One region of the Paenibacillus sp. B01 genome, then DNA from elsewhere that is predicted to be linked to it. Evidence: riboswitches for the same ligand, from Rfam matches in the RefSeq annotation. Region 1 holds a riboswitch; the other holds the start of a gene.

The links. Region 1 has a riboswitch for glycine ahead of gcvT (glycine cleavage system aminomethyltransferase GcvT). Riboswitches for the same ligand answer to the same signal wherever they lie in the genome.
Region 2: linked by a shared signal. The riboswitch ahead of sdaAB (L-serine ammonia-lyase, iron-sulfur-dependent subunit beta) and the one ahead of gcvT (glycine cleavage system aminomethyltransferase GcvT) in region 1 are both predicted to bind glycine.

Annotation. Positions count from the first base shown of each region.
Region 1 is NZ_CP045802.1:4,804,100-4,819,500, reverse strand. Features, by position in the region: gene GE073_RS20645 (dipeptidase) at 1-1,007, opposite strand, end outside; gene GE073_RS20640 (AAA family ATPase) at 1,483-2,856, shown strand; gene GE073_RS20635 (lipoate--protein ligase family protein) at 2,867-3,697, opposite strand; gene GE073_RS20630 (alpha/beta fold hydrolase) at 3,824-4,660, shown strand; gene gcvPB (aminomethyl-transferring glycine dehydrogenase subunit GcvPB) at 4,781-6,238, opposite strand; gene gcvPA (aminomethyl-transferring glycine dehydrogenase subunit GcvPA) at 6,298-7,677, opposite strand; gene gcvT (glycine cleavage system aminomethyltransferase GcvT) at 7,688-8,812, opposite strand; glycine riboswitch at 9,070-9,173, opposite strand; gene gcvH (glycine cleavage system protein GcvH) at 9,332-9,721, shown strand; gene GE073_RS20605 (DHA2 family efflux MFS transporter permease subunit) at 10,033-11,454, shown strand; gene GE073_RS20600 (TetR/AcrR family transcriptional regulator) at 11,612-12,154, shown strand; gene GE073_RS20595 (DUF4188 domain-containing protein) at 12,222-12,704, shown strand; gene GE073_RS20590 (ABC transporter ATP-binding protein) at 13,249-14,994, shown strand; gene GE073_RS20585 (ABC transporter ATP-binding protein) at 15,061-15,401, shown strand, end outside.
Region 2 is NZ_CP045802.1:495,955-511,355, reverse strand. Features, by position in the region: gene GE073_RS02265 (hypothetical protein) at 1-191, opposite strand, end outside; gene GE073_RS02260 (VOC family protein) at 340-747, shown strand; gene GE073_RS02255 (copper amine oxidase N-terminal domain-containing protein) at 769-2,019, shown strand; gene GE073_RS02250 (hypothetical protein) at 2,088-2,306, shown strand; gene GE073_RS02245 (ABC transporter ATP-binding protein) at 2,427-4,229, opposite strand; gene GE073_RS02240 (copper amine oxidase N-terminal domain-containing protein) at 4,472-5,011, opposite strand; gene GE073_RS02235 (carbohydrate ABC transporter permease) at 5,195-6,013, opposite strand; gene GE073_RS02230 (carbohydrate ABC transporter permease) at 6,015-6,977, opposite strand; gene GE073_RS02225 (ABC transporter substrate-binding protein) at 7,036-8,292, opposite strand; gene sdaAA (L-serine ammonia-lyase, iron-sulfur-dependent, subunit alpha) at 8,550-9,434, opposite strand; gene sdaAB (L-serine ammonia-lyase, iron-sulfur-dependent subunit beta) at 9,403-10,122, opposite strand; glycine riboswitch at 10,383-10,482, opposite strand; gene GE073_RS02210 (SDR family oxidoreductase) at 10,666-11,445, shown strand; gene GE073_RS02205 (RNA polymerase sigma factor) at 12,863-13,729, opposite strand; gene clpP (ATP-dependent Clp endopeptidase proteolytic subunit ClpP) at 13,928-14,503, shown strand; gene GE073_RS02195 (hypothetical protein) at 14,688-14,891, shown strand; gene GE073_RS02190 (hypothetical protein) at 15,040-15,401, opposite strand, start outside.

The DNA of each region.
Region 1 (15,401 bases):
TTTTGCGGATCCTGGTCCCCGACGAGGCGGCAGGTGATTTTCGCATGCGCTTCTTTCGGGATGACCGTCTTGGTGCCTTCCCCTTGGAAGCCGCCATAGACGCCGTTCAGCTCCAGCGTCGGACGGGCTCCGACGCGCTCGACGAACGTATAGCCCTTTTCTCCGTACAGGGCATCCAGGCCAAGGCCGGTGCGGATCTTGTCCTCATCGACCCCCTGCTTGGCGAATTCCTCGCGCATGAGAGGAGACAGCTCCGGCACGCCCTCATAGAAGCCGTCGACCGCGACGCGTCCGTCCGGATCATGGAGGGAAGCGAGCAGCTCGACAAGCGCATGCAAGGCATTGGGAACGGCGCCGCCGTATGTGCCGGAGTGAAGATCGGTATTGGCGGTCCGGACAGCGACCTCCATCGAGCAGAGGCCGCGCAGGCCGGTGCAGATCGCGGGACGTCCGCGCTCGAGCAGCGATGTGTCGGAGACGAGCACCGCATCGCAGTCGAGCTTGTCCTTATGCGTCTCGAGGAAAGCAGGCAGATGCGGGCTGCCGATTTCCTCCTCGCCTTCGAGACAAAGCTTGAGGTTGACCGGAAGGGTGCCTTCCTCGCGAAGAATGGCCTCGATCGCTTTGATGTGGAGGAAGACTTGGCCTTTGTCGTCTGTCGCGCCGCGAGCATACAGCTTGCCTTCGCGGATCTCCGGCTCGAACGGAGGCGATTGCCATAGGTTCAGCGGATCGACGGGCTGCACGTCATAATGGCCGTAGACGAGCACGGTCGGCTTGCCGGGAGCATGGATATAATCGGCGTAGACGACGGGATGGCCGGCTGTCGGCATGATCTCGACGTTTTCGAGCCCAGCGCGGCGAAGCGTATCGGCGAGCCAGGATGCCGCGGATTGGATATCTCCCGCGTGGGCCGAGATGGCGGAGATGCTCGGTATGCGCAGCCATTGCATCAGCTCCTCGAGCTGCTCCTCCCGACGGGTGCTGAAATAAGTCTCATAGGACATCGGTATGTACCTCCTTGATTAAGACGGTTTGCCGCAGGCAAATCGGATAGGTTTATTATACCCCTGGGACAAGGCGATAAGAAGCGGTCGAGACAACGCGGCAGAGCGCGGAAGCTCGAGGGGGAAAAGAGCCTAATCCATTTTCTACCGCCTCCGCTCATTGACGGGGACAAGGTCCACGTCCTAGAATACAGGTAACGACAAACAGGAGGAGGCGTTCGGAGATGATGAAGATGGCGAAGAGAGCTGCAGCGGCAGCAATGGCAAAGGACCGGAGCATGATTTACCGGAGGTCTCCACGGACGGAAACGCGGCGAGGGCTGTAACGGCATGAGGATGCAGGAAGGACAGACGCGTCCTTTGCTGCCATGCGGAGCCTGAGGCGATTTCAAGTCACGGACGGAGTCCGTGGCTTTTTTTGTACGCTTCGACTTGAAATATCCCCCTAGATCAGGAAAGAAAAGGTGAATGAAACGTGATCAATGACTGGAATCTTCACGGCGGGAATGGAGGGGAGAACCTCGCCCGCATACCGGCGGCTGCCGCCGGATCGGCGTTGCCGGTCCCGAGGGCTGCCGCCGGATCGCCGCCGCGCTCGCTTGTTGCCGGCGACCATGGATCCGCCGGACCTTCCGCATCGGCGGCATCGGCCCAGGAGCTCAGGCAGCTGCTGCGCATGATCCGCGATCTGCTGCAAGCTCGATGCGGATCGGAATTCGCGGTGTACAAGGACGAGGATCAGCTGGAGCTTTATTGGAGCCTGCTGGAGCAGGATCTCGCCGAAGAAAACGCCGAGCTGCAAGTGCTGGCGCGAGTCTTCGAAACGATGGAAAGCCGAAGCGTCAAGCGGGACTCGGCTGAGATCCGGATCTATCCGTCACTCGACAACCATCTGTTTTATTACCCGGAATGGAAGGTGGCGCTCGTCCGACTCCCGATGCCGCGCGTGATCGGCCGGTCGCTCGAGCCTTACCTGTTCGCCGAGAGCGACGAATCGCTGCGGCGGTTCCTGGTTCATGCCCGCGAACGGCTTCGGAGCCGGATGACCGGCAAGCTGCTGCTCTGCTGCGATGGCGAGGAAGGCACGGTGTCGGAGCTGGCGCCGCATCGGATCGAGCGCTGGGAGCCGGTGCAGGACTCGCTGCGGCTGGAGCTGGAACGGTCGGTATCGTCTTTCTTTCAATCGGGGGGAGCGTTCTACGAGCAGTTCGGGTTGGCCTACCGGCGGGGGATGCTGCTCTACGGCAAGCCGGGCAACGGAAAGACCAGCCTCGTCCGGGCGCTCGCCTCGAAGGCGGGCGTGCCGGCGATGAGCTGGCAGCTTTCGGAGCATACGAGCACGGAGAGCATTCGGGAGATGCTGCGGCGGGCGGCGGAGATGGCGCCGATGCTGCTCATCATCGAGGACCTGGAGGGGCTGCGGCCGGAGCTGCGCTCCGTCTTTCTGGGCGAGCTGGACGGGTTGCGGACGCACGAAGGAATCTATCTGATCGCGACGACGAATTACCCCGAACTGGTGGATCCGGCGCTGATCGGAAGGCCGGGGCGCATCGACCGCGCGTACGAGGTCTCCGAGCCGACCCGCGCATGCCGCGCGGAGTTCCTCCAGCGGCAGAGCCGCGGCCTGCTGTTCGGCGACGGGCAGCTGGAGGAGCTGGCCGACCGGACGAAAGGCTTTTCCTATGCGCAGCTCGAGGAGCTGGTCGCGGCAGCCGCGTTCTACTGGCAGGAACAAGGGCGAGTCGAGACGGAGCCCCTGCTCCGCGCGATTCGGCAGGAAATCGAGCATGCCAAAAACGGAAGCTGGATGTCCGCTTCCGCTTCGGGCAAAGTCGGATTTTTCGCATGAGCTCGGCTGTCTACTGCGCAGGACCGATCGGGTAGCGGGACCGCATCGTCGCGGCGAGCTCCCGGATCTCCTCTGGCCGGGGTAGCCGGCTCTCGGGCAATCGGGCCTCCTGCTCCGTCCGCGGGCCGAGCGCGACGCTGGCGGCTCCTTCGGCAAACAGGCGCGGCGCATCCGGCCATAGCTCGGCCAGCTCTTCGAGGCTCGCCATGACCGACGCTTCGACGAGCGGATAGCTCGCGGCGCCGGGGCCGGCGGCGGCATCGTAAAATTGGCGGACGAGACGGCCTCGCTCCTCGCCGGAGCCGCCGGCATTGACGAACGCCTGGACGATATAGGCTTTGGACAGCCGGCGCTGGGCGATGCCGCAAAACTTGCGTCCGCCGACGCTGAGATCGTAATCGCCCGGACAATAGGCTCCGACGATCTCGCCCTTGTCCACCTGGACGCCGGTGTCGGCGAGGGCGGCGGCGATCAGCTCGTACATGAGCTGGAAGTCGTCCTCGAAGCGGGCGGATGCCTTTCCCTGCAGCGGCAGGATGAGCGAGACGTTGACGACGCCGGGATCGAGCGGCACGGCGGCGCCGCCGGAGTTGCGGACGGCGACCGAGAGGCCGAGCCGCTCCAGCTCGCGGGAAGCGCGCGCGGCTTCCGGCAGACGGCTGTCGCGCGGTCCCATGACGAAGCCGGCGGGATGCCGCCACAGATGGAGGACGGGCACGCCGTCCGCTCCGACGCGCCGGCAGAGCAGCTCGTCCAGCGCGAACGAGTAGAGGACGTCCGGCTCGGACCAGTCGTCCATGCGGTCGAGCAGGAGCAGGCCGGGGAAGCGGTTATGGATCATGAGCGGAAACGTTCCTTCCTATGCCAAGCGTAAAATGAAGATGATTCTTAAACTGTATCATACCGCGGGATGGAGTTCACGCGAACCGCGGCAATGGTAAGGGCATCAGCCAATGGAGGAATGGACATGGAACGACTCATTCAAGCCGACGAAGTGAAGCTGCAGACGGAATCATTCGGCAAGCCTGGAGATCCGGCGCTGTTGCTGATCATGGGCTCGCAGGCCTCGATGGTATGGTGGGAAAAGGAATTCTGCGAGCTTCTGGCGGCAGGAGGACGGTTCGTCATCCGGTACGACAACCGGGATACGGGAAGGTCGTCGAGCTGGCCGCTAGGAACGATGGGCTACACTATGGCGGATATGGCAGATGATGCGATGCGGGTCCTTGATGCATACGGCATTCAGAAAGCTCATCTGGCGGGGATGTCGCTGGGCGGCTATCTGAGCCAATTGGCGGCTGTCCGGCATCCGGAGAGGGTGCTGACGGTGACGCTGATCGCGAGCTCGAATTACACGGAAGGCCTTCCTGCGATGGAAGACAAGGTGATCGAGTTCTTCACCCGGTCCGCTTCCCTGGATCTGTCGGACGCTCATGCGGCGGAACAGTTCGGCGTTGAAAAATGGAGACTGATCGTCGGAAGCCAGCGGAAACTCGACGAGTCCAGAATTCGCGGGCTCGTCCGTCAGGAAATCAGCCTTGCCGAATCTCTGCCGAGCATGGGCAACCATATGCTCCTGGGCGGGGGAGAAGAGGATGTGGCGCGCACCGAAGACATCCGGCAGCCCGCCTTGATCGTCCACGGAACGGAGGATCCGGTCCTTCCTTACGCACATGGGCTCGCGCTAGAGCACGCTCTTTCCAATGCCAGGCTGCTGCCGCTCGAAGGAGCGGGTCATGAGATCCATCCGGATGATTGGCCGGCGATCATCGAGGCGATGCTGGAGCTGACAGGCCCGCGCTGAGCCGCAAGCGAGGAGGCGGGAGGGCATCGAGTGCCCTTTGACGCGGAATGGAGCGGACGCCGCCGCCGCATCGACCAAAAAAGCTTCTCCAGAGAGGAATCCTCTCCGGAGAAGCTTTTTTCAGCAGGAGCAATTGAGAACGGGCTTGCGCGCGGCCAGCGTCTCGTCGAGCCGCCGCAGGACGGTCGTATAAGGAGCGTTGATGACGAGCTCCGGCGTCTCCCGCGCCTCGCGGGCGATGCGCAGCATGGCGTCGATGAAGCCGTCGAGCGTCTCCTTGCTCTCCGTCTCGGTCGGCTCGATCATGATGCACTCCTCCACGTTGAGCGGGAAGTAGATCGTCGGCGGGTGATAGCCGAAGTCGAGCAGCCGCTTGGCGACATCGAGCGTCCGCACGCCGTACGCCTTGAGCCCTCGTCCCGACAGGACGAACTCATGCTTGCAGACGCCAGGATACGGAATTTCAAATGCCTCGGCAAGGCGTGCCATCATATAATTGGCGTTCAGCACCGCGCATTCGCTCACTCGGCGCAACCCCTCCGGACCGTAGGAGCGGATGTACGTGTAGGCGCGGACGAGGATGCTGAAGTTGCCGTAATACGACTTGACGCGGCCGATCGACTGCGGACGGTCGAAGTCGAAGTAGTAGCTGCCGTCCGTGCGCTTTGCGACGACGGGCTTGGGCAGGAACGGGACGAGATGCGCCTTGACGCCGACCGGACCCGCTCCCGGACCGCCGCCGCCGTGAGGGGTGCTCATCGTCTTGTGCAGGTTGAGATGCACGACGTCGAAGCCCATGTCGCCGGGACGGGCGATGCCCATGATGGCATTGGAGTTGGCGCCGTCATAGTAGAGCAGGCCGCCGGCTTCATGCACGATTTCGGCGATTTCGACGATCTGCTCCTCGAACAGGCCAAGCGTGCTCGGGTTCGTCAGCATGAGCGCGGCCGTATCCGCGCCGACGGCGGCGCGCAGCGCGTCCAGGTCGACGAGGCCGTCGGGGCCCGACTTGACCGTCACCGTCTCCAATCCCGCGGTCGTGGCGCTGGCGGGATTCGTGCCGTGGGAGGAGTCCGGCACGATGACCTTGGAGCGCGCTTCGCCGCGGCTCTCGTGGTAGGCGCGGATCATCATGAGCCCGGTCCACTCTCCGTGCGCGCCGGCGGCGGGCTGCAGCGTCACGAAGTCCATGCCGGTCAGCGCGGCGAGATCGTCCTGCAGCGTATGGAGCAGCTCGAGCGCTCCCTGAATGCTCTCCTCCGGCTGATACGGATGGATGCGGGCGAAGCCGGGCAGCTTGGCCGCGTCCTCGTTGATTTTCGGGTTGTACTTCATCGTGCAGGAGCCGAGCGGGTAAAAGCCGTTGTCCACGCCGAAATTGCGCCGGGAAAGCTCGGTATAGTGGCGGACGACGTCGACCTCGTACACCTCCGGCAGCGAAGCGGAATTACGGCGAAGCCGGCCGTTCGGCAGCAGCTCGGCCAGCTCCTCGTCCTCCGGCACGTCGCATGGCGGCAGCGAGAACGCCTCGCGTCCTGCGCGGCTCATCTCGAAGATGAGCGCCTTTTCGGGCTTCACGTCGACGGAGCCGGCGAGCCGCAGCTCGGCCAGACGCTCTGGGGTCGGATTCGGTTGGCTCATGTCAGCGCCTCCTTTCGGGTCAGCCGGTCGAGCGCGGCGGCGAAGGCTTCGATCTCCTCGCGCGTCCGCTTCTCGGTGACGGCGACGAGCATATGCCCCGCGAGCTCGGGATACGACCGGCCCAGGTCGTAGCCGCCGAGGAAGCCTTCTTCCAGCAGCGCGAGCTCGAGCTGGCGCAGGTCGGTTCCTTCGGGAAGCTTTACGACGAATTCGTTGAAGAAAGGCGTATCGGCGAAGGAAAGGGAGAAACCTTCCAGCCCGCCGAGCGTCCGGGCCGCATGGCGCGCCTTGCGCAGATTCAGCTCCGCCGTCTTGCGGAAGCCCGTCTTGCCCATGACGCTCAGATAGATGCTGGCGCACAGGGCGAGCAGAGCCTGGTTGGAGCAGATGTTGCTCGTCGCTTTCTCGCGGCGGATATGCTGCTCCCGCGCCTGCAGCGTCAGGACGAAGCCGCGCTTGCCGTCCCGATCCACGGTCTGGCCGACGATACGGCCGGGCATCCGGCGCATGAGCGGCTCGGCGACGGCGAAGTAGCCGCAGGTCGGGCCGCCGAGCGAGCTCGGGATGCCGAGCGGCTGCGCGTCGCCGACGACGATGTCCGCGCCGAGCGCGCCCGGCGCTTCCAGCAGGCCGAGCGAGAGCGGATTGGCGCTGACGACGAACAGCGCGCCGGACTCATGGGCGAGCGTGCCGAGCGCGGCGAGATCCTCGACCGTGCCGAGGAAGCTCGGCGACTGCACGAGCACGGCGGCGGTCGATTCGTCGACCGCCGCGGCCAGCGCCTGGGGATCGGTCAGGCCGTCCCGCAGTCCGACCTCGACGACATCGAGCCCGAGCCCGCGTGCCGTCGTGCGCACGATCTCGCGCGCTTCGGGATGCACGGCCCGGGAGACGACGACGCGCTTGCGGCGGGTATGGGCGGAGGCGAGCGCTGCCGCTTCGGCGAGCGCGGTCGCGCCGTCGTACATGCTCGCGTTGGCGACGGCCATGCCGGTCAGCTCGCAGATGTACGACTGGAACTCGAAGATCGCCTGCAGCTCGCCTTGGCTGATCTCCGGCTGGTAAGGCGTGTACGCGGTATAGAATTCGGAGCGCCCGGCCAGATGCGGCAGGACGGCCGGGATATGGTGGTCGTACAGGCCGGCGCCGAGGAAGCTGACGGCCGTGTCGGCGTCGGCATTGCGCCCGGCGAGCTGCTTGAGATGGCGCATCAGCGACCATTCGTCGAGCGCGCCGGACATCGGCAGCGTGCCGGAGTAGCGGATGGAGGCAGGGATGTCGCGGAACAGCTCTTCGACCGAGGAGACGCCGATCGTCTCCAGCATTTCGGCTTGATCCTGCTCGGTCATCGGGATGTAGCGGTGGGGACTGGTCATCGTTGAGGGCTCACTCCTTGTCGGTTCGGGCCGGCGGCGCCGTTCTTCGGTAAAATGGGGCGGGAACGACGGCGGCCTTCAGCCGCTTGCCTCGGATCTCGACCTCGAGCTCGGTGCCGACCGCGGCATATTCGGCCTGGATCAGCGCCAGCCCGAGGCTGCGCTTCAGCGTCGGGGACTGCGTGCCGGAGGTGATCTCTCCGATGCGCGTTTCTCCGCTGTACACGGGATAATGAGAGCGCGGAATGCCGCGCTCCAGCAGCTCGATGCCGACGAGGAGGCGAGGGACGCCGGCGGCTTTTTGCGCCAGCAGCGCGTCGCGGCCGACGAACGGCTCGCCGCCCAGCTTGACGAACAAGCCGAGTCCGGCCTCGAGCGGCGTGATGTCGGCCGACAGCTCCTGGCCGTACAGCGCGAGCTTCGCCTCGAGCCGCAGCGTGTCGCGGGCGCCGAGCCCCGCCGGCTCCAGGCCGAGCGGAGCCCCTGCCGCCAGCAGGCCGCGCCACAGGCGCACGGCATCGCCGGAGGCGGCATACAGCTCGAAGCCGTCCTCGCCGGTGTAGCCGGTGCGCGAGAGCAGCGCCTTGACGCCGCATACGTCGGCTTCCCGCAGGAAGCGGAACGGCTTGAGCTCGGCAAACGGAGCGTCCGTGCAGCGGGCGAGAATCTCGGCGGCCAGCGGTCCTTGGAGAGCGATCAGCGCCGTTTCGTCCGAGCGGTCCTCGATCGTCACGTCGCCGATCAGATGCTCTTGCAGCCAGGCGAGATCCTTTTCGATGTTGGAGGCATTGACGACGAGCAGATACTGGTCTTCGGAGATGCGGTAGACGAGCAGGTCGTCGACGACGCCGCCGTCCGGACGGCAGAGAAGCGTATACTGGGCTTCTCCGTCCTGCAGCCGACGGATGTCGTTGGTCGTGACCGCCTGCAGGAAGTCGGCGGCGAATTGCCCCGTGACGAGGAATTCGCCCATATGCGACACGTCGAACAGGCCGGCCCGCTGGCGGACGGCCTCGTGTTCCCGGATGATGCCGCTGAACTGCACCGGGAGCTCCCAGCCTCCGAAGTCGATGCACCGCGGCTCGCCGGTCTCGGCATAGACGGGGCGGAGCGGAGTCGTGCGCAGGTTGGCCATGCAAGGTTCCTCCTCGCGATTCAGTCGTGTGGCGAAATTGTCGATCCGCAAAAAAAGGACAGGGCGGAAAACGCGGTCAGGCTGTCCGAAGACATGCCTGCCGGCTCGTTTTCCGCTCTGTCCTTTGTACCTGAGAGTTGCCCCGATGCCGATCCTCCGAATCGCTTCGGCCTGCCGGCGGCAGGTTTCCCCTTTGGTGACGACCGCCCGCCGGCATGCTGCCGGACGCGAAAAAGCGCTCGTTCTCTCCAGAGTCGCGTCCTGCAGAGGTCCTTTTGCCTGAGAGATTCCCCTGCGCTACGTCAAGGTTACTCCTTCGGCGCCGCCTTGAACTGCCGGCGATCTCTCCCGCTGCGCTCATCCGCTTATTTACGATCTCTTCCAGTTTGCCGGATCGGACAACCCGGTGTCAATAACCATTCGTTCCGGGAACGGCAAAGATTGACAGGCTTCCCGCCGATCGTTTACGCTTTCCGCATAGACGGCTCTTCGAGGCCGAGGAGAAAGGATGAGCGTCCAGTGAGTGAGATTCGTCAAGGCTTGGGCTACACGGAGGAGCATGAATGGGCATCCGCAGCGGGAGAGAACGCCGTCCGGATCGGCATTACCGACCATGCGCAGCATCAGCTCGGCGATATCGTTTTTGTCGAGCTGCCCCGGCCCGGCGATCGGGTGGAAGCGGGACAGCCGCTCGGCACGATCGAGTCGGTCAAGACGGTATCGGACCTTTATGCGCCGGTGAGCGGCACGGTGGCGAAGGTGAACGACGCGCTCTCCGATTCGCCGGAGCTCGTCAACTCGGAGCCTTATGACGGCGGCTGGATGCTTGAGATCGAGACGGACGGCAGCGCGGCCGAGCTCGTGGCGTCGCTGCTGGACGCCGACGCTTACGCCGGGCGGACCGACTGACCAGGCGCGCGTTCCGGGAGGCAATCGGCTCCCGCGCAAGACCTGGCGAAGCAGGGATGGGGCATGCCCCATCCCTGTTTTTTCATTTCTTTTTTCGGTAAAGAACGACTGTAAACAAAATCATTAATTGCTCTCGCCGGTCCAATATGGGTAAGATGAAAAGGACCTGCCGGCCATAGGCCATGCCGGCCTCGGTCGAACCAGACTAGACAAAGGCTGAAAAAGCCTAGGAGGGGACCACTGTGGAACAAACGCTGTCGGCCGCCGCTTCCCCGCAGGAAGAAGCGCCGCAATTCAAAGTCGTACCGATCATGGCCGCGCTGCTCATCAGCGGCTTCATCGGCATGTTCAGCGAAACTGCGCTGAACATCGCCATTACCGAGCTGATGGCTCTCTTCAACGTGGAGCCGGCTACCATTCAATGGCTGACGACCGGCTTCCTGCTCGTGCTTGCTATTCTCGTTCCGGTCTCGGGACTGCTGCTTCAATGGTTCACGACGCGCCAGCTGTTCATCGCATCGCTGTCGTTCTCCATCGTCGGCACGCTGCTCGCCGCGCTGGCGCCTGGCTTCGAGGTGCTGCTCATCGCCCGTCTCATCCAGGCGGTCGGCACCGGCCTGCTGCTGCCGCTCATGTTCAATACGGTGCTCGTCATCATCCCGCCGCATCGCCGCGGAACGGCGATGGGCATCATGGGCCTCGTCATCATGTTCGCGCCGGCTGTCGGTCCGGCGATCGCCGGCCTGTTCCTGGAGTACTCGTCCTGGCGGACGATCTTCTGGACGGCGCTGCCGCTGCTCGTATTCGCGCTGATCTTCGGCATCGTCTTCATGCGCAACGTGTCCGAGCTGACCCGTCCGCGCATCGACCTGCTGTCCATCGCGCTGTCGAGCATCGGCTTCGGCGGCATCGTCTACGGCTTCAGCAGCGCGGGCGAGGGGGAGCATGGCTGGAGCAGCCCCAAAGTCATCATCGGCATCGCTCTCGGCGCGGTCGGGCTGCTGCTGTTCATCCTCCGCCAGCTGCGCATGAAGCAGCCGATGATGAATCTGCGCGCGTTCCGCTATCCGATGTTCACGATGGGAACGCTGATCATTTTCGTCTCGATGATGATCATCCTCTCGACCGTCATGCTGCTTCCGATTTATCTGCAGACGGGCATGGGGCTGCTGCCGCTTGCGGCCGGCCTGCTGATGCTGCCGGGAGGGCTCGTCAACGGCCTGATGTCGCCGATCATGGGCCGCCTGTTCGACAAGTACGGGCCGCGCTGGCTCGTCATCCCGGGGCTGGTGCTCGTCATCGCCATCCTCTGGCTCATGACCGGCATCGAGCCGACGACGTCCAAGGGCGAGATCATCGTGCTGCATTCGCTGCTGTTCATCGGCATCTCGATGATCATGATGCCGGCCCAGACGAACGGCCTCAACCAGCTGCCGCGCGAGCTTTATCCGGACGGCACGGCGATCATGAACACGCTCCAGCAGGTGGCCGGAGCGATCGGCACCGCGCTGGCGATCAGCGTCCTGAGCGCCGGCCAAAAAGCGTATTATGCCGACAACGGCATCGCGCCGGCGGATTATTTGAGCAAGCTGCCGCAAGCGATGACGCAAGGCGTGCAAGGCGCGTTTCTGATGACGATCGCTTTCGCCGGGCTTGGCCTCCTGCTTTCCTTTTTCATCAAGCGCGTCAAGGTCAGCAGCCCGGAAGGCGGTCCGCAAGGTCCGATGCATTGACGGAGCAATGCCGGCATTCGGCTTGCTCTGCCGCAGATCAGCCCGTATCCTAGAGGATGCGGGCTTTTCCATATTTAGAGACAGGCTGATGCGAGAGCCAGTTGACAGCTGGGTTCGAATCGGTTATTTATTAATTAATAAATAAAAGGAGACGAGGATGACACCAGCAAAAGGGGAAGCGGGAGACCGTCGGCGTCAGATTTTGGATGCAGCGGCAGCATTGTTTGCCGAGCAGGGGTATTACAAGACGACAACGGCGGATGTCGCCCGCGCGGTAGGCGTAACCCAGCCTTATGTGTTCCATTTCTTCAAGTCGAAGGAAGCCTTGTACCTCGCCGTCCTGGAGAGCGCGGCGGAGCGGATCAAGTCGGCGTTCGCCGAGGTGGATGCGCCGGCGGCGGAGCTGGAGGGAGCGATGGGCCAGGCGTTTTACGGCTTGCTCGCCAGCGGCTGCCGCAGCGAGGTGCTGCTCTGCATGACGGCCCATGCGATCTCGGACCCGACGATCCGAAATTTCGTCAGCGAGGAGTTCGCACTCATCCATCGGCGAATCGGGGAGCGCTTCCGCCGGGCAGGCTTGCCGGACCCGGAGTTCAAGGCCATTTCGTTCATCGGCATGGGCCTGGCGATCGCGCTCGCGGAGCTTCTGGCCCTGCAAGAGCAGATGCTGGCCTGCATGGAGTCCTCGTTTGAAGGCTGAGCCGCATCGATGCGGCTTTTCTTTCGGAGATGTATTTATTGATTGATAAATAAAGGGGTGGGTTGAAATGACGCAGATTTACCCGGGAAGATTCACGGCGGAGATGGAAGGATCGTTTGTCGTCTTCATCATCGGCATGAGGATCAACAACCTGCTCGCGGTGCATAAATGGCTGCCGGTCGCGAAGGCGATGCCGCCGATGCTGAAGGAGCTGCATCAGCATCCGGAGCTCGGCTTCATCAGCCATGAGCTGCTGCTCGGAGCGCGCGGCGTGACGACAATCCAATACTGGCGGACCTACGAGCAGCTGGAGCGCTATGCGCGCCAAGGACAGCATCTGGAGGCATGGCAGCGGTTCAATCGGGCCGTCGGAACCGACGGATCCGTCGGAGTGTTCCATGAAACCTACCTGATCGAGCCTAGATGCTCGGAAAGCATCTACGTGAACATGCCGCGCACGCTGCTGGCCAAAGCGGGCAGCCATATGCCGGTCGGCAAGGGACGCCATGATTCCCGGGAGCGCCTTAAGGCCGATAAAGGCCCGAACTAGAGAATATTCCCCCTGCCGCAGTCGGATCGCCACCCTTCCGCCCGGCTCCGCTGCCTGAGATAGTAGAAGGGAGCCTGCAAGCAGGCAGGTGTCCTCCGGGTAACAAACGGCTATAGCCAAACTGGCAGCGTTCGGGGCATTGACGGATGCCGCGAGGCGGTGATAAATTGGCAAAGTGGACTCCGGCCGCGAGGCGGCTGGGCTTTGCGAAACCCATTCCGAGGAGGATTACGATGCAAACGACGACCGATCGCCATCAACCGTTTGAATTCGGCTTGAAGCGTAATCCTGCGGCAGAATGAGGATCATTCGATCATCCTCGCGCGCGGTTACGTTCCTGTAACCTTGCGCTTCCATCAGGCTCGGCCGCCTTGCTCCGCATCGTTCGTCCTTTCCCGGACGGACGCGGATCAGCGGCCGCCGGGCTCCAGGCGCATCGCTTACGGGCGATGCGTCTTTTTTTCGGCATGGATGACCCGAACCGACAATCGATGAAACCGGCGGCCCTCTTCCGAGGCGGCCGCCCGAAAGACGAGGTGGGATTTTGTTCAGCGTCATTGGCAAGCTGGGCTGGTTTTTCCGGCTCGAATGGAAACGATACACGATCGCGATTACGCTGCTGGTGCTGGTCGGCATGGTCGAGGTGCTTCCTCCGAAGCTGCTCGGCTACGCGGTCGACGGCATCAGCCAAGGCACTCTGGCGAACGACAGGTTTTTCCTGATCGTCGCTGGTTGGCTGGCCATTACGGTGATCAGCTACTTCGTCACCTACATCTGGATGTCCCGCCTGTTCGGCGGGGCGAACGTGCTGGAGCGGCTGCTGCGCGGCAAGCTGATGGGGCATTTTCTCAAGATGACCCCGACCTTCTACGAGCGCAACCGCACCGGGGACCTGATGGCGCGCTCTACGAACGACCTGTGGGCGGTCTCGGTGACAGCGGGCTTCGGCATCCTGACGCTGATCGACTCGACGGCGTTCATGCTGACGATCCTCTTCATGATGGCGGTGCTCATCAGCTGGAAGCTGACGCTGGCGGCGCTGCTGCCTTTGCCGATCATCGCGATCGTCATGGGCATCTTCGGCAAGCTGATCCACGAGCGGTTCATGAAAGCCCAGGACGCGTTCGGCGAGCTGAACGACGAGGTGCTGGAGTCCGTATCCGGCGTGCGCGTCGTCCGCGCCTACGTGCAGGAGTCGGCGGACCGCGACCGGTTCCACGCCAAGACGAGCGAGGTGCTGTCGCGCAACATCGCGGTCGCCAAGATCGACGCTTTGTTCGAGCCCGTCAACAAGATTCTCGTCGGACTCAGCTACATTATCGGTCTGGTGTACGGCGGCGTGCTCGTGTTCCAAGGCGAGATCACGCTCGGCGACCTGATCTCGTTCAATATTTTCCTCGGGATGCTGATCTGGCCGATGTTCGCCATCGGCGAGCTCATCAACATGCTTCAGCGAGGCAACGCTTCCCTCGACCGGGTCGAGGAGACGCTTGGCGCGCGCGCGGACGTGCAGGACGAAGGCGAGCTGTCGGACCTGGAAGCGCCGGGCGCGATCGAGCTGAACAACTACACGTTCCGCTATCCTTCGTCCCCGGAGGATAATCTGAAGGACATCTGCTTCTCGCTGCCCAAGGGAGCGACGCTCGGCGTTGTCGGGCGTACGGGCAGCGGCAAGACGACGCTGCTCAAGCAGCTGATCCGCGAGTACCCGATGGGCAGCGGAGAGCTGACGATCGGCGGCGAGTCGATCGACCGGCTGCCGCTCGACCGCCTGCACGGCTGGTTCGGCTACGTGCCGCAGCAGCCGATCCTGTTCTCCCGTTCGATCCGCGAGAACATTCTGTTCGGCAGCGAGAACGCGACCGACGCCGATCTCGAGCGCGCGCTCGTCCGGGCGTCGTTCGCCAAGGATATTCTGTTCCTGCCGGAAGGGCTCGAGACGCTCGTCGGAGAGAAAGGCGTCGCCCTGTCCGGCGGGCAGAAGCAGCGGGTGAGCATCGCCCGGGCGCTGATCGCCGATCCGGAGATTCTACTGCTCGACGACGCGCTGTCGGCGGTCGACGCCAAGACCGAGGCGGAGATCATCGAAGGAATCCGTACGGAGCGCGCGGGCAAGACGACGATCATCACGACGCATCGCCTGTCCGCCGTGCAGCACGCGGAGCTCATTCTCGTGCTCGACGACGGCCGCATCGTGCAGCGCGGCACGCATGACGAGCTGCTGCAGCAGGGCGGCTGGTACCGGGAGCAGTACGACCGGCAGCAGCTGGAGGCCTATGTGGAGTCCTGAGCGGCGGAAGGCCGTCCAGGCAAGGAAAGATCATCATTCAGTTCGAAGCAAAGAAGGTGAGCGAGCATGACCGAAACGACGACAGCAGGTCCCGGAACGGGGAAGCGGCTGCTGCGATATGCCTTATTTTATAAAAAGCCCATCTTGATCGCCCTTGTCCTGCTGGCGCTGGCGGTGTGCGCCGAAATGGTCGGCCCGCTGCTGGCGAAGCGGATGATCGACAACAACATCCTCGGCATCGAGCGGACCTGGGTCGAGGTCGAGCCGGGCACGAAAGATTCCGTCGCGTACGACGGAATGTCCTACAAGCGGATCGACCGGCTGGAGCCGGGCGAAGGCGGGGCAGGGCGCCTGTCCATCGTGCAGGAGGGGATGAGCTTCTATGCTTATCCCGACGCCTTGCCGGA
Region 2 (15,401 bases), 4.3 Mb from region 1:
ATGACGCCTATCGTAAATAGAAGTAGAACCAGCACGGCCGCGCCGATGCCGATGCCGATTAAAAACTTACCCCCGAGCCCGGTGTCCCTGCGCCCGACCGGCCCATATCCCCGCTCCGACGTCGCCAGCTCCCGCTCCTCCAACTCCTCGACCCGCCGCTTCAAGTCCTGCACTTCCCGCTCCAGATCCATAGATGCATCCCTCCTCGCCCTACCCTATCACAGTTCATCCGGATTTTGGAAGATCACAGAAACCTTTCCATTCCCTTTACGTCTAAAGGAAAGGAAAATAAGAGCCCCGCTCCTCAGGCTCCACTACAGCGCCAAGGAGAGAGAATTCATGCTGCATCACATCGAACTATATGTCTCCGATCTGCAAAAGTCCGCTTCCTTTTGGGGCTGGTTCCTCGGCGAGCTCGGGTACGAGCCCTTTCAGGAATGGCCGGAGGGCCGCAGCTGGAAGCACGGCTCGACCTACCTCGTGTTCGTGCAAGCGAAAGAGAAATACTTGGACGTGCCGTACCACCGTGCCCGGGTCGGACTGAACCATCTCGCTTTCCACGCCGCCTCGCGCGAGCAGGTGGACCGGCTGACCGACGAAGTCCGCGCCAGAGGAATGAACCTGCTCTATGAAGACCGCCATCCCCATGCGGGCGGGGCGGGGACGTACATCCTCTTTTTCGAGGATCCGGACCGGATCAAGGTCGAGCTCGTCGCGCCGGCCGAGGAGCAGAGACTGCCCGAATGACCGATCAAAGGAGATGAGCTTATGAAGCCTGTCCGCCATGCTCATGCAAAAGCCCCCCTCGGAACGAGGCGCGCCGGCCGCAGCGCGCTCGGAATGCTGCTCGCCGTGCTCCTGCTGTCCGGCTCGGCTACGACGCCCGCAGCGGCTGCCGAGCCGGCAGGGTCCCAAGCGCCCGCAGCGGCCGTCAAGCCGACTGCTTCTCCCACGCCAGCGACCTCCTTTAAGGAGCTGGCCGCGTCCTGCGGTCCGAGCACGCTGAAGTCGGTGCTAATCGGCGGGGCAAGCGGCGTCGACGACCAGTTGTACGGAGCCCGCAAGGAGGATGCCGCGCGGATCAAGAAGGTTTGCGGGATGGTGCAAGCCTTTGCGAAGAAAGGCAAGCCCGTCAAGGCTTTCGATTCTACGCCTTACAGCTTCTTCTATGGACTCAGCCTGACCTTCTCCAATAAGGGCGATGCCTCCATCTTCGGCTCGACCGGCGGCCTGTACCTGGAATCCGGCTCCACCTTCCTGCAGCTTGACGACATCAGCGTGTCGAAAGACTACAGCTCGCTGTTCGTCAGGAATGAGGAAATCGCCGAGATTCCCGCGACCGCTCGCTTCGGAGAGAAGATTCGGCTGAAAGGACATGATCCGCTCCTTTTCTCCCCGGAGCTCTTTGTGTATTGGACGCCAAATGCCGAAACCTATTCCTCCTCCTCGGATTCATCCGGTTATCCCTATGACCACTCCCTGCTGATCGGCACAGGCACGCAGCAATTCGGCTACTACGACTTCTCCATCACGCTGCCCGCCTATGGCAAAGCAAAGGATGGAACGATGAAATTCCTTGAATCAAAAGGTTCTCTCAGCCTATACGTCGCCTATGGAGGCAATGGCAGCCGAACGTTAGGGGAGATGTCGCTGCTCCCCGCCGCCGAGCCGTTCCTGTCCGTGGACGGCAAGCCCGCGCTGGACGCGGCGCTGCGGCCCATCCTGCGGGAAGGGCGCGCCCTGCTGCCGCTGCGCTCCATCGCCAAGCTCGCCGGCAAGTCCGTCGTCTGGGACAAGGCGTCGTGGAGCGCGCTCATCCGCTCCGAGCCGCCCGCTCCGCGCAAGGGCGCCTACTCCTTCCCGCAGCTGTGGATCGACGGCAAGCTCGCCGCTCCGGAGCTGCAGCCGATTCTGCGCGACGGGCTGACCTACGTGCCGATCCGCGCGCTGACCGCGGCGTTCGGCATCTCCGTCTCCTGGAATGCGGCCAGCCGCAGCGTCGATATCGAGCTGCCCTGAGCTATGGTATAATGGCCGGAGCCAAGCCCGATCCGGGCCATCCCCCTTTGCAAAGGAGCGCCGCCGCCATGGCCTATATCCGACCTCTCCATACCGATGCCGACTTCCAGGAAGCGCTCGACGAGCGCATCCCGGTCCGCGTCTTCCGCGACGACCATATGGTCGAGTCCGGCAGCTGCATCGTGCGCTTCGACGAGCGCACCGTCGTGCTGCAGTCGGGCGTCGCCGATCTCGCCTACCACGCGCGGGCGCAATGCGAGTTTTTCGAGCTGCGCAAAAAAAGCTGAACCTGCTCGGCTCACGCGCGCGGCGGAACTCCCGCATGCGCGGTCCAGATTTAAATCAAGCAAAAAAAGCCTGCCGCTTCGGCAGGCTTTTTTGCACTATTTAAACCATATACTCCAAGCCTACATCTGAAGCTGCTTGAGGTTGTAGAATTCGCCCTTGCGCGCGATCAGCTCGTCGAACGTGCCGACCTCGGCGATGCGTCCGCGCTTCATGACGACGATGCGGTCCGCATGGCGGATCGTCGAAAGGCGATGGGCGACGATGAACGTCGTGCGCCCCTGGATGAGCTGCTGCATCGCCTGCTGCACATGATGCTCGGAGGCGTTGTCGAGCGCGGACGTCGCCTCGTCGAGCAGGATGACGCTCGGATCGCGCACGAGCGCGCGGGCGATCGCGATCCGCTGGCGCTGGCCGCCGGACAGCTTGCCGCCATGCTCGCCGACCATCGTGTCGATGCCCTTCGGCAGGCGCGAGACCATCTCGGTCAGATGCGCCCGCTCCACCGCCTCCATCACCTGCTCCTCCGTGATGCCCTGCAGGCCGTAGGTGATGTTGTCGCGGATCGAGCCGGAAAACAGGATGTTCGTCTGCGGCACAACGGCCAGATGGCGGCGGTACTCGGACAGATCAAGCGCGGACAGCGGCACGCCGTCGACGAGCACCCGTCCGGAGGTCGGGTTCAAGAACCCGATGACGAGGTTGAGGATCGTCGACTTGCCCGCGCCGGACTCCCCGACGAACGCGATGCACTCGCCCGCGCGCACGTCGAGCGATACTTCCTCGAGCACATGCTGGTCGCCGTCCGGGAACTTCAGCTGCACGTCCTCGAAGCGGTACTCCCCGCTCAGCCGGGTCAGCTTGAGCTTGCCGGCGTTGTCCTCGATGTCGGTCGAGCGCAGGATCTCCGTGATCGAGGAGATCGACTCCGTGCCCTTGGCGATCATCGGGTAGACGTTGATGAGCGCCGTGATCGAGCCGAGGATCATGCCGAAGTAGCCCTGGTACATGACGATGTTGCCGACCGGGATGCTGCCCGTATAGGCGAGATAGGCGGTGAACAGCAGGCAGACGACCTGCACGATCTGGAACGTCACCCAGCCGGAGGCGCCGAAGTACGCCTCGACGAGGTCCATCCGGTACCCCTTGCCCTGCAGGCGCCGCAGCGTCGTGTCGATGCGGTCGATCTCGACCTGCTCGAGCCCGTGCGCCTTGGTGACGGGGATCATCTCCACCATCTCGGAGACGTGGCTGCTCATCGTCTCGATCTCCTTGCGGAACTCGCGATTGCTCTGCCGGATGCGCCGCTTGAACATCTGCATGACGCCGATCGCCGCCGGCACCGTCAGCACGTAGAAGAGCGAGACGAGCCAGTTGGAGTAGAGCGTCAGCCCGAAGGCGATGACGACGTTGAAGATGGCCGGGATGAACGCCAGCATGAGCTGCTTGCTCATGCCCTCGACGGCCTCGACGTCGCGCAGCACCTTGGACTGCAGCCGGCCGGCGGCGAGCTCGCGATGCGAGTTGATCGACAGCTGCTGCAGCTTGCGCACCATCGCGCCGCGCAGGCCCGCCTCGACCGAGCGGATCGCGCGGCTGAGGAAGCTGACGTAGGCGGCGTGGGTCGGGATGTTCTGCAGGACGACGGCGATCAGCACGGCGAAGTTGATCCACAGCTCCCGCAGGCTGTGCTGGTCCGGCTGCGCGACGATGTTGATCATGTTGGCCGTCACGATCGGCAGCACGTAGACGGGCAGGCTTTTGACGAGGAAAAAGACGATCGAGATCGTCAGGTTGAGGAAGTTCCCCTTGTACAGCGACATCAGATACTGGAATGCCGTCCGGTTCTCCGTCGTCGCCGCCTGCTGGAAGGCGCTCTCGAAGGAAGCGCTGGAAATCGGGGCCGGCGCGGTCCGGTTCATCATGTTGGATCATCCTCTTCCGTTAGGCTAACACCCGTTCGACAGGTCAAAGGAAGAATAAGAGATGGCCGGGCTCGGTGTCAATGGCCTGCATGCGGATGAGAGGGGACGAAGAAAGGAGGTCGAATTAGAAATGGAATAGTACTGGAAGGGGACGACATCGCCCCCGCAGCCGAACGATCTCGACCGAAAAAGGGACCTCTCCGCGCCTGATGGGCGGGGAAGGTCCCTTTCTCAAGTTGATCTTAATCAAAATCAAGGGTCACCGTAAGCGTGCTCTTGTCAAAGCCGACAATTCCGCCAAATGCTTCGGCGATGAATCGCACATTGACATACATCAAGTCATCATCGTCTGACAATGACGGACCTTGAATGAGCTTGATTTCCTTGCCGTTGATCGTCCCGGTCATTTTGCCGGCGGTCAAAGTAACGGTTGTCGTTTCGTTCTTGGCGGTCACCGTTTTGGTCTTGTTGTCGAATTCAGCATTCAGGTCCAGAGCTTCAAAAAAGGAACGAAACGGAACCATCGCCGACCCGCTTGGCGGGATCACGGCCTTCAGCTCGGCAACCTTGCCGTTGATGACAATCGCAGGGCGATGAATTCCGTCGTTATTCGATGGAGCTTTAGCAGCCCCTGCCAACCCGGCCCCAAAAACAGACAGTCCGACGATCAATGCCAGAAAGAGTACTTGGATTCGACGAGACAATTTTCTCAGCCCTTTCAAGATAAGGATCATATTCTCAAATGAGTAGACGCGATTTCCTCGAAAAGGTTGCTTTGTCAATCACAAGCAATTTCCACTGTATTGTTCGCATCCCGAGTAACGTCGCATGATCCACCAGAGGTGCGGAGAAGTTAGCCGATGTCCTTCCATCGACAGCCTTGATAGCCGATTCAGAAGGAGTATTTGCAATTTATTTTACAGATCCATTTATCAATCGGCTCGACTTATCCCGGCAGGAAAGCGTCAGCTCTTGATCGCGCCCGCGGCGATGTCGGAGATGAACTGCTTGCTGACGAACAGGAACAGGACGATGAGCGGGATGACGGCCAGCAGCGTGCCGGCGATCACCATCGAGTAGTCGGACAGATAGATGCCGTTCAGCGAGGCGAGCGCCACCTGCAGCGTGTACTTGCTCTCGTCGGTGAGGATGATGAGCGGCCACAGGTAGTCGTTCCACGCTCCGATGAACGTGAAGGCGCCGAGGAACGACAGCGCCGGCCGCAGGATCGGCAGCGCCACGTTCCAATAGAGGCGGAAGAAGCCGCAGCCGTCGATGCGGCCCGCGTCCAGCAGCTCGCTCGGCACCGACTCCTGGGCGTACTGCCGGATCCAGAAGATGCCGAATGCGTTGGCCATGCCGGGGATGATGAGCGCCTTGAACGAGCCGACCCAGCCGAGCTTGGCCATGATGACGAACGACGGCACGAGCGACAGCTGGGCCGGGGCCATCATCGTGGCGAGCAGCAGCACGAACAGGATTTTTTTGCCGGGAAACTCGAACTTCGCGAACGTGAACCCCGCCAGCGAGTCGAAGAACAGCACGAGCGCCGCGCAGGCCGTCGCGACGAACAGCGTGTTCCAAAACGCGCCGAAGAAGTCGATGTTCTCGAACACGCGGGAGACGTTGTCCCCGAGCTTCGTGCCGAACCACAGCTTCGGCGGGAAGCTGTAGATGTCCGCTGTCGTGCGGGTCGCCATGACGAGCAGCCAGTAGAACGGGAACACGGAGAGCAGCAGTCCGGCCGTCAGGCCGACATGCAGCAGGATCGATCGGGCTTTCATCTCACTTCACCCCCTGGTCATGGGACGGCCGGCCTTGGACGAACAGCCAGTTGACGATGGAGAAGAGGGCGATCAGGATGAACATCCCCCACCCGACAGCCGCGCCGTAGCCGAAATAGTTGTGCACGAAGGCTTCCCGGTACAGATAAAGGACGATCGTAAGGCCGCCGCCCCCGGCGCCGCCGTCGTTGCCGACGAGCACCTGGGGCTCGGTGAACACCTGCATCCCGCCGATGGTCGAGGTGATGAGCGTGAACAGGATGATCGGCCGCAGGTTCGGAACGGTGATGCGGAAAAACGCCTGCACGCCCGAAGCCCCGTCGATCTTGGCCGCTTCGTAGAGCACGGTCGGGATGCTCTGCAGCCCGGCCAGGTAGATGATCGCGTTGTAGCCCGCCCAGCGCCAGATGACCATGACGGAGATCGCGAGCTGGATGCCCCAGGTGCGGTTCAGCCACTCGATGGAATTCAGGCCGAGCAGGTTCAGCGTGTAGTTCAGCAAGCCGTAGTTGTTGGAAAAGATCGTGCCGAAGACGATCGCCACCGCGACGAGCGAGGTGACGTTGGGCAGGAAGTAGCCGACGCGGTACAGCGTCCGCATCCGCACGAACGAGGAGTGGAGCAGAAAGGCGACGACGAGCGCGAGGAACAGCATCGGGATCGTCGAGTAGATCCAGATCAGCAGCGTGTTGCCGACGGCTCTCCAGAATTCCGGATCGGTCAGCATGAAGCGGTAGTTGTTCAAGCCGTTGTAGCTCATCCGTCCGATTCCGTCCCATTTCTGGAAGGAGAGGTACATGGAGAAGGCGATCGGGAACAAGCCGAATACCGCGAACAGAATGTAGAACGGCGATATGGCCAGGTATTCCTTGCGATGCTTCCAGATGCGGGCGGCCAGGCCGCCCTCGGTCCGTCTGGACGAGGGGACGCGGGCGGGCTCCGGGTTCAGCATAGGTTTTCCCATCGGATGACCTCCTGTCAGCCATTGGTCTGTGGATGCGGCGGCCGGCGGACCGCGCCCGTCAGCGCAGCAGCTCCTTGCGGATCCGGCTCAGCGCGTCGCGCCACGCCTTGTCGGGGTCCTTGCCCTGCAGGGCGACCGAGTTCAGCTCGCGCAGGGCGATGCCGTTCACATTGGTGAATTTGTCTCCAAAATAAGCGGGCTTGACGCCCCGAGCGGATTCCGCGAAGATTTGCCCAGTCGCCTGATCGCCGAAAAACGGCTCCTTCTCCTGCAGGATGGGATCGTCCAGCGCTTTCGCCGCGGACGGGAACAGGTTGATGTTCTTGTACGTCCGGATCTGGTTGTCGGGGCTCTGCAGGTAGCGGATGACGTCGAACGCTTCCTTCGGATAGCGACTCGACTTCATGATGGCGAGGAACGATCCGCCGTTGTTGCCGTCTCCCCCAGGCGCCCGGGCGACGCGCCATTTGCCGGCCGTATCCGGTGCGCCCTGCTCCAGGATCTCCTTCATCCAGACGGCGCCGACAAAGGAGGCGATGCTGCCGTTGTTCATGGCGGCGTTCCACTCGCTCGTGAAGGCGTCCGCGTTGCCGGCCAGCTTCATCCGCGCGGCCTGGACGGCGAGATCCCACGCCTTTTTCACCGACGATTCCGGCTTGTCGCCGATGAACTCGCCGTCCGTGGAGAAGTAGATGCGGTCCGACTGGGCGTTGAACTGCGTGTAGATGTTCTTGACATTGTCGAGCAGCTTGACCTTGCCGCCAAAATGGTCCTGGAGCTGCCGGCCCGCCTGGAGGTAGCTCTCCCAGGTGCCGAGCTCCCGCTGGACGTCGGCCGGCTCGGACGGCAGGCCGGCCTCGGCGAACAGATCCGCCCGGTAGAACAGCGCGGTCGGGCCGGTATCGATCGGCAGCGCGATCATCGTCCCTTCCGCGGTGACGCCGAAGTTCCATTTCCAGTCGAGAAAGTCCGGCTCGATCTCCTTGGCGCCGAGCTCATACAGATCGTAGAAGCGGTCCGAGCTGACGAACAGCTCGGAGACCCAGTCGTTGAAGGCGACGATGTCCGGTCCGTCCGTGCCGGCGGCGAGCGTCGTCTTCAGCTTCGACTTGAAGTCGCCTCCGATCTTCTGGGCGTTGATCTTGATGCCGGGAAACTTCTGTTCGACCGATTGGATGAGTCCGTCGTCGAGGCTGCGGTTCCAGTACCAGAGCGTAAGCGTCTTCGTATTCTCGGCTGGAGCCGGGCCGCCGCAGCCGGCGGCGACCAGGGCGAGCGACAGCAACGGCAAGCCGATCCTTCGGAATTTGACCACTCCGCCATTCCTCCTGACATGCTGGACTTCGCCCGGACCAGGGACAGGCCTCTGCCGGTCCCGGAGCCGGGCGCCTGATTGATGTATCCGCTTTCAGTTTATTCCGCTTTTCACCTGAACTTGCTCGTCCGGCATGAATTTAGGCCCTCGGACCGAGGTCGGCGAAGAGCCGAAAAAGCCCGGCGAGGTCGTCTCGCCGAGCTTTTTGCTGCGATATTCCTTTAACCGGCGGCACGGTTGGCCGCATTCGAAAACCGCTAGCGCCGCTTCTTCTTGCGCAGGTCCTCCATCAGCTTTTTGCCAGTCGGCGTCTGGGCCAGTCCGCCGCCGGCGGTCTCGCGATGCTTCTCCGGCATCGCCGCGCCGACCTCGAGCATGACCTGCACGACCTCGTCGCTCGGGATGACGCTGCGCACGCCGGCCAGCGCCATGTCGGCCGCGGCGAGCGCGGTGACCGCGCCGAAGCCGTTGCGCACGATGCACGGGATCTCCACGAGCCCGCCGACCGGATCGCAGATGAGGCCGAGCGTGTTCTTGAGCGCGAGTCCGACGGCATGCACCGCCTGCTCCGGCGTGCCGCCGCGCAGCTCGGCGAGCGCGCCCGCCGCCATGCCGATGGCCGAGCCGACCTCGGCCTGGCAGCCTCCCTCCGCGCCGGAGACGAAGGAGTTGTTGGCGATGACGTAGCCGATCGCGCCCGCGGCGAACAGCGCCTCGGTCATGATGTCGTCGTCCCAGCCGAACCGCTCCTGCGAGCTGACGAACACGCCGGGGATGATGCCGCAGGAGCCCGCCGTCGGCGTCGCCACGATGCGGCCCATCGAGGCGTTCACCTCGGAGACGGCGAGCGCGTACGCCATCGCCCGTCCGGCGTCGCCGCCGAGGCTCGGCTCGGAGCTCTCGTTGTAGGCGGCGACCCGCTGAGCGTCGAGGCCGGTCAGTCCGCTGCGCGACGTCGTGTCGCGGGTCAGGCCGTTATGCACGGCGTCTTTCATGATGCCGTAGTATTCCTTCATCGTCGCGAATTCCGCCGCTTCCTCGCGTCCCGACTCCTTGGCCTGCTGCTGCAGCATGAGGCGTCCGATCGACAGGCCGCTCTCGCGGCAGCGCTCACTGAGCTCCTTCAGCGTCCGAAAGTTCATCCGCCATCTCCTCCTCTTCTCCGTTCAGATCGACGTAATCGGTGCCGAGCACATGCGGCAGCCGCCGCACCCGCTCCAGCAGCGTCACCGCCGCCTCGCCGTCCAGCTCGACGACCGCCAGCGCCTCGCCCTGCCGTTCCATCCGGCTCAGCGACAAGCCGGCGATGTTGAGCCCCGCCTCCTCCAAGGCGGCGGTCAGCCCGGCGATGACGCCCGGCTGGTCGCGATGGCGCACGAGCAGCGCCGGGCAGGAGCAGCCGAACTTGACGGCGAAGCCGTTCACCTCGACGATCTCCACGTTGCCGCCGCCGATCGAGGTGCCGAGCAGCGACAGCTTGCGCCCGTCCGCCGCCTGCAGGTCGAGCCGCACGGTGTTGGGATGGGGGAACAGCCCCTTGCCCTCGCGGAAGGTCAGGTCCATGCCCGCCTCCTCGGCGAGCTCGACCGCATCCGGCAGGCGCGGATCGTCGGTGCGCATGCCGAGCAGCCCGCCGGCGACGGCCGTGTCCGTGCCGTGGCCTTGGTAGGTCGCGGCGAACGAGCCGAAGAAGGAGACGCGAGCCGTCTCCGGCATCGCGCCGAGCAGCCTGCGGGCGGCCAGCCCGATGCGCGCCGCTCCGGCGGTATGCGAGCTGGACGGGCCGACCATGGACGGCCCGATGATCGAGAAGACATCCTTGAAGCGCATGCGCTTCCTCCTTTTTAGTGGCTGAAATGAAAAGGAACAGGGCGGCGGAATGCGTCGAAACAAAGGCTCGTGCGAGCCCTTTGCTTCCCCGTATTCCACCGCTCTGTCCCTTGTACCTGAGAGTTGCCCCCGACAGCGCCGCGATGCCGGCGCCATGAAGTTTCCCCTTGGGTGATTCCGACGCGCCGCCCTGCGGCCGGACCGGGCTTGGATGCCCGCTCGGCCGTCCGCAAGGCGGCGCGGAATGCTCTCCAGAGCTGCGTCCGGCAAAGGTCCTTTTGCCTGAGAGATTCCCCTGCGTGCAGGTTGCTCCTTCGGCGCTGCCTCGATCATGCAGGCAATCTCTCCCGCTGCCATCATCCGCTGTGCCTTCTCATTATATGCAGGAGGACAGCCGGCTTCAACCCGGGCGGGCAAGTTCGGCCTCAACCGCTCGGCAGCCCAGGCGATGGAACTAGGAGGGCAAGTTCGGCTTTAGCCGTTCGCCCCCCTACTCTCCGACGCCTCTGGGGCTTATGCTGGTTGCAGAAGGAGGAGATGCGCATGACGTTGAAAGGAAGGGCGGCTCTCGTCACCGGCGTCAGCCGGGAGGCGGGCATCGGCACAGCGATCTGCCGCGCGCTGGCGGAGGGCGGCGCCGATCTGTTCTATACGCATTGGCGCGCTTACGACGCGGAGGAGGGCTGCGGCCTGCAGGAAGGCTGGCCGGACCGGCTGCAGCAGGAGCTGGAGGGCATCGGCGTGCGGGCCGGGCAGATGGAGGCCGACTTCATGGACCCGGACGTGCCCTTGCAGGTGCTGGACGAAGCCGAGCGCGCGCTCGGACGGCTGCCCTCGATCATCATCCACAACGCGTGCTACTGCGCGCCGACCAGCTACCGGACGCTGACGCAGGAGTCGCTGGATCGGCATTATATCGTCAACAATCGGGCTCCGGCCCTGCTTAGCATGGAGTTCGCGCGCCGCTTCGAGCAGGCGCATCAGGCCGGCGGGGCGGGACGCATCCTGTTCCTGCTGTCCAAAGGGCCGGACGCCGACAACCTCGCCTACCTCGCGACCAAGCAGCTGCTGGCGGGCCTGATCGAGCCGCTGGCCGCCGGACTCGCTCCGCTCGGCATCACGGTCAACGGCCTCGATCCGGGCCCGACCGACTCCGGCTGGATGTCGGACGAGCTCAAGCGGCAGCTGCTGCCGCTGTTCCCGATGGGCCGCATCGGACAGCCGGAGGACGCGGCCCGCGCGCTCGCCTTCCTGGCGAGCGACGAGGCCCAGTGGATCACCGGCCAGTCGATCCGCTCGGAGGGCGGGTTCCTCGGGCGCTAGCGAAGGGGCGCTGGGGGACCGCCAGCCAAGGCACTCTGGACCCCCTGTTGTGCTGGTGCGCCGGGGTTCTGCGGGCCAAGGCACTCTCGACTCCCTGGTTGATTCAATGCGCCGGGGTTCCGCCAACCAAGGCACTCTCGACTCCCTCGTTGAGTCAATGCGCCGGAGTTCCGCCATCCAAGGCACTCTCGACTCCCTGGTTGTGTCGACGCGCCGGGGCTCTGCCGACCAAGGGACTCTAGACTCCCTCGTTGAGACAATGCGCCGGGGGGGGTACCATCCAAGGCACTTTCGACTCCCTGGTTGAGTCAATGCGCCGGGGTTCCGCCATCCAAGGCACTTTCGACTCCCTGGTTGTGTCGACGCGCCGGGGTCCCGCCATCCAAGTCACTCTCGACTCCCTGGTTGAGTCGACGCGCCGGAGTTCCGCCATCCCAGGCATTCTCGACTCCCTGGTTGTGTCGACGCGCCGGAGTTCCGCCAACCGAGGTACTCTCGACTCCCTGGTTGTGTCGACGCGCCGGGGGACCGCCAGCCAAGGTACTTTCGACTCCCTGGTTGAGTCAATGCGCCGGAGTTCCGCCAACCGAGGCACTCTCGACTCCCTCGTTGAGTCGATGCGCCGGGATTCTGCCAGCCAAGGCACTCTCGACTCCCTGGTTGAGTCAATGCGCCGGGATTCTGCGGACCAAGGCACTTTCGACTCCCTGGTTGAGTCGATGCGCCGGAGTTCCGCCATCCAAGGCACTCTCGACTCCCTGGTTGAGTCAATGCGCCGGAGTTCCGCCAACCGAGGCACTTTCGACTCCCTCGTTGAGTCGATGCGCCGGGATTCTGCCAGCCAAGGCACTCTCGACTCCCTGGTTGTGCTGGTGCGCCGGAGTTCAGCCAACCAAGGCACTCTCGACTCCCTGGTTGTGCTGGTGCGCCGGGATTCTGCCAGCCAAGGCACTCTCGACTCCCTGGTTGAGTCAATGCGCCGGGATTCTGCGGACCAAGGCACTTTCGACTCCCTGGTTGAGTCGATGCGCCGGAGTTCCGCCATCCAAGGCACTCTCGACTCCCTGGTTGAGTCAATGCGCCGGGATTCTGCAGACCAAGGCACTTTCGACTCCCTGGTTGTGTCGATGCGCCGGAGTTCCGCCAACCGAGGCACTCTCGACTCCCTGGTTGTGCTAGTGCACCGGAGTTCCGCCAGTCAAGGCATTCTCGACTCCCTGGTGCTGCCACTCCGGACGAACCGACGACGCATCACGTTGCTGTCGACCTCCGAGAAACGGTTGGCGAACCAACTTGCATTCCCCTCGAGAGCGCGATGCGAAAAAGACCGTCCGCCGACCGCGATGCCGCCGCGCGCAGCAAAAAGCCTTCCCGCCTCGATCAGAGGCTCGGGAAGGCTTTTATGCTTGGGCCGTGCTTAACCGGCCAAGCCCCAGATGGCGCAGCCGGCCAGACCGGCGGGATAGCCGGCTGCGGAAGCTCCGTTCCAGGAGGCACCGACGCCGCTCCAGGCGGCAAGCGCCTGCGGGGCGACCGCATCGGAAACGGCGTTCCAGCCGGCTTGCGCCTGCGGCGCGCCATCGCCCGCGCCGCGGCCCTCCGCCGGCACGGCGGCTGCGCCGGCCGCGGCACGCGCCTGCACGCGCCCCGCCAGCGCGGCGGCGGCTACGGCCGGCTCCAGCGCTTCCTGCTCGGCGAGCGCCGCGATCGCGGCGGCGTCGCCCGTGCGCAGCGCCGCCGCCAGGCCGCGCACGCGCGCGAGCAGCGACTCGTCCGCCGGCTCGCGCAGCCCGCCGGCGGCCAGGTCGCGGCGGACCGCGCCGAGCGCGCGGCGGGCGCGGTGCATCGCCGCCTTCACGGCGCCCTCGGTCATGCCGAGGCGGAGCGCCGTCTCGGCGATGCTGCTGCCGTGCATTTCACGCAGCAGCCACACCGCCAGCTGCAGCGGCGTCAGCCGCCGGCCCAGAGAGTGGAGCATCGTCTCCAGCTCCCACCCGCCGGCGGCCTCGCCGCTTGCTTCCCGGTTCGGCTCGGCTGCGGCAAGCTCCGGCAAGGAGCGTTGGTGCAGCGCCTTTTTCCTCTGCTGGTCGGTCCACAGATTGCGCGCGATGCGCAGCAGCAGCGCCTCGCGGTTGGCATGCGCCTCCCAGCCGGGGTAGGCCAGCGCGCGGCACCAGGCGGACTGCTCCAGGTCCTCGGCGTCCCAGCGCGAACCGGCCAGGGCGAGGCAGTAGCGGCGAAGGGCGCTGCGCTCCTCCTCGGCGGCCATGCGAATTGCGTCCATGCGGGCAGCTCCTTTCCAGCGTGCGGATCTCGGTATTCGGTAAACGAACGGCCGCCTCGAAAGGATACGCGAACCGGCAAAATTTATTTCTCCCGCAGCCCCGTATCCTCGGGTGGCGCCGGTTCGTTTACCGGGGGCAAAAAGCAAACCATCGGCCGACCGCCCCTGAAGCGGCCCGGCTTACGAGGAGGAATCCCGATGAACCACGTGCCGTACGTCGTCGAGCAGACCGCCAAGGGCGAGCGCTCCTACGACATCTATTCCCGCCTGCTCAAGGAACGCATCATCCTGGTCGGCTCGGCCATCGACGACGCCGTCGCCAACTCGGTCATCGCCCAGCTGCTGTTCCTGGCGGCGGACGATGCGGAGAAGGATATCACCATGTACATCAACAGCCCCGGCGGCTCGACGACAGCCGGGCTGGCGATCTACGACGCGATGCAGCTCGTGAAGCCGGATGTCCAGACGATCTGCACCGGCGCGGCGTACTCGTTCGGCGCGATCCTGCTGCTCGCGGGAGCAAAAGGCAAGCGCAGCGCCCTGCCCCACAGCGAGGTCATGATCCACCAGCCGCACGGCGGCGCGCAAGGGCAGGCGAGCGACATCGCGATCTCCGCCCGCCGCATCCTGAAGACGCGCGAGACGCTCAACCGCATCGCGGCGGACCGGACCGGCCAGCCGCTCGAGCGGATCGAGCGGGATATGGACCGCGACTATTTCATGTCGGCGGAGGAGGCGCTGGAGTACGGGATCATCGACCGCATCCAGATCTAGCGGCAACGCGCTTGTTCCAAGCTCGACCATCGACCGCATCCAAATCTAGCGGCAGCGCGCTTGTTCCAAGCTCGATCATAGACCGCATACAGATTTAGCGGCAGCGCGCCTTTTCACCCATTCTATTCCCTGATAGGGTAAGATGGAAGCAAGACCTATTCCGCTCAAGCGAGGTGAACCGTTCATGCTGGATAAGCTCATTGGAAAAAAGGTTCTGATCCACTTCATCGACGGCACGCTGGCCGAAAACGGCGTCCTCGAGCAAGCCGACGACAAATTCGTGAAGTACGTCACCGACTACCAGGAGCTGTACATCCCTATCACGTCCATCCGCACGATCAACCTGCCTCTGAAGGAGAGGGAAAAGCCGAAGGTCGGCTTCGCCTGACCTCGACGATTGCCGTTCCGCTCCGCCGCCTCGGCTGTCGCCGGGGCTTTTTCTATGCCTCCGCGCCCCTTGCCCGCCTCCATCTCCGGATGAACCTTCATTGCCTCGCAGCTATGAAAAATAGCCCTGATGCTGCATCAAGCAAGCCTCAGGGCCTCTCTCGACCCGCCAGCCGCCCCAGCAGCAGGTTCGCCCCCGCATACAGCAGCCCCGCCAGCCCGAACATCCACCACGACGTCCACGGGCTGAGGCCGTAGCCCTCCCGGAAGTCCAGCGGGTAATCCCGGTACTGCAGCTGCCCCGCCCATAGGAACAGCCCGGTGAACAAAGCCGTCTGCAGCAGCGGGTGGCGCAGCCAGCGGTTTGCCGCGAGCGTAATCGGCAGCATCACGACGGCATAAAGCGCGACCGCGAGGAGCAGCGTCAACGCGATGAAGATGCCGCCGATATTCATCAATCCGTAATACTCCGTCGTCGCGATCTTATACCCCTCGATCCGCTCCACGCCGA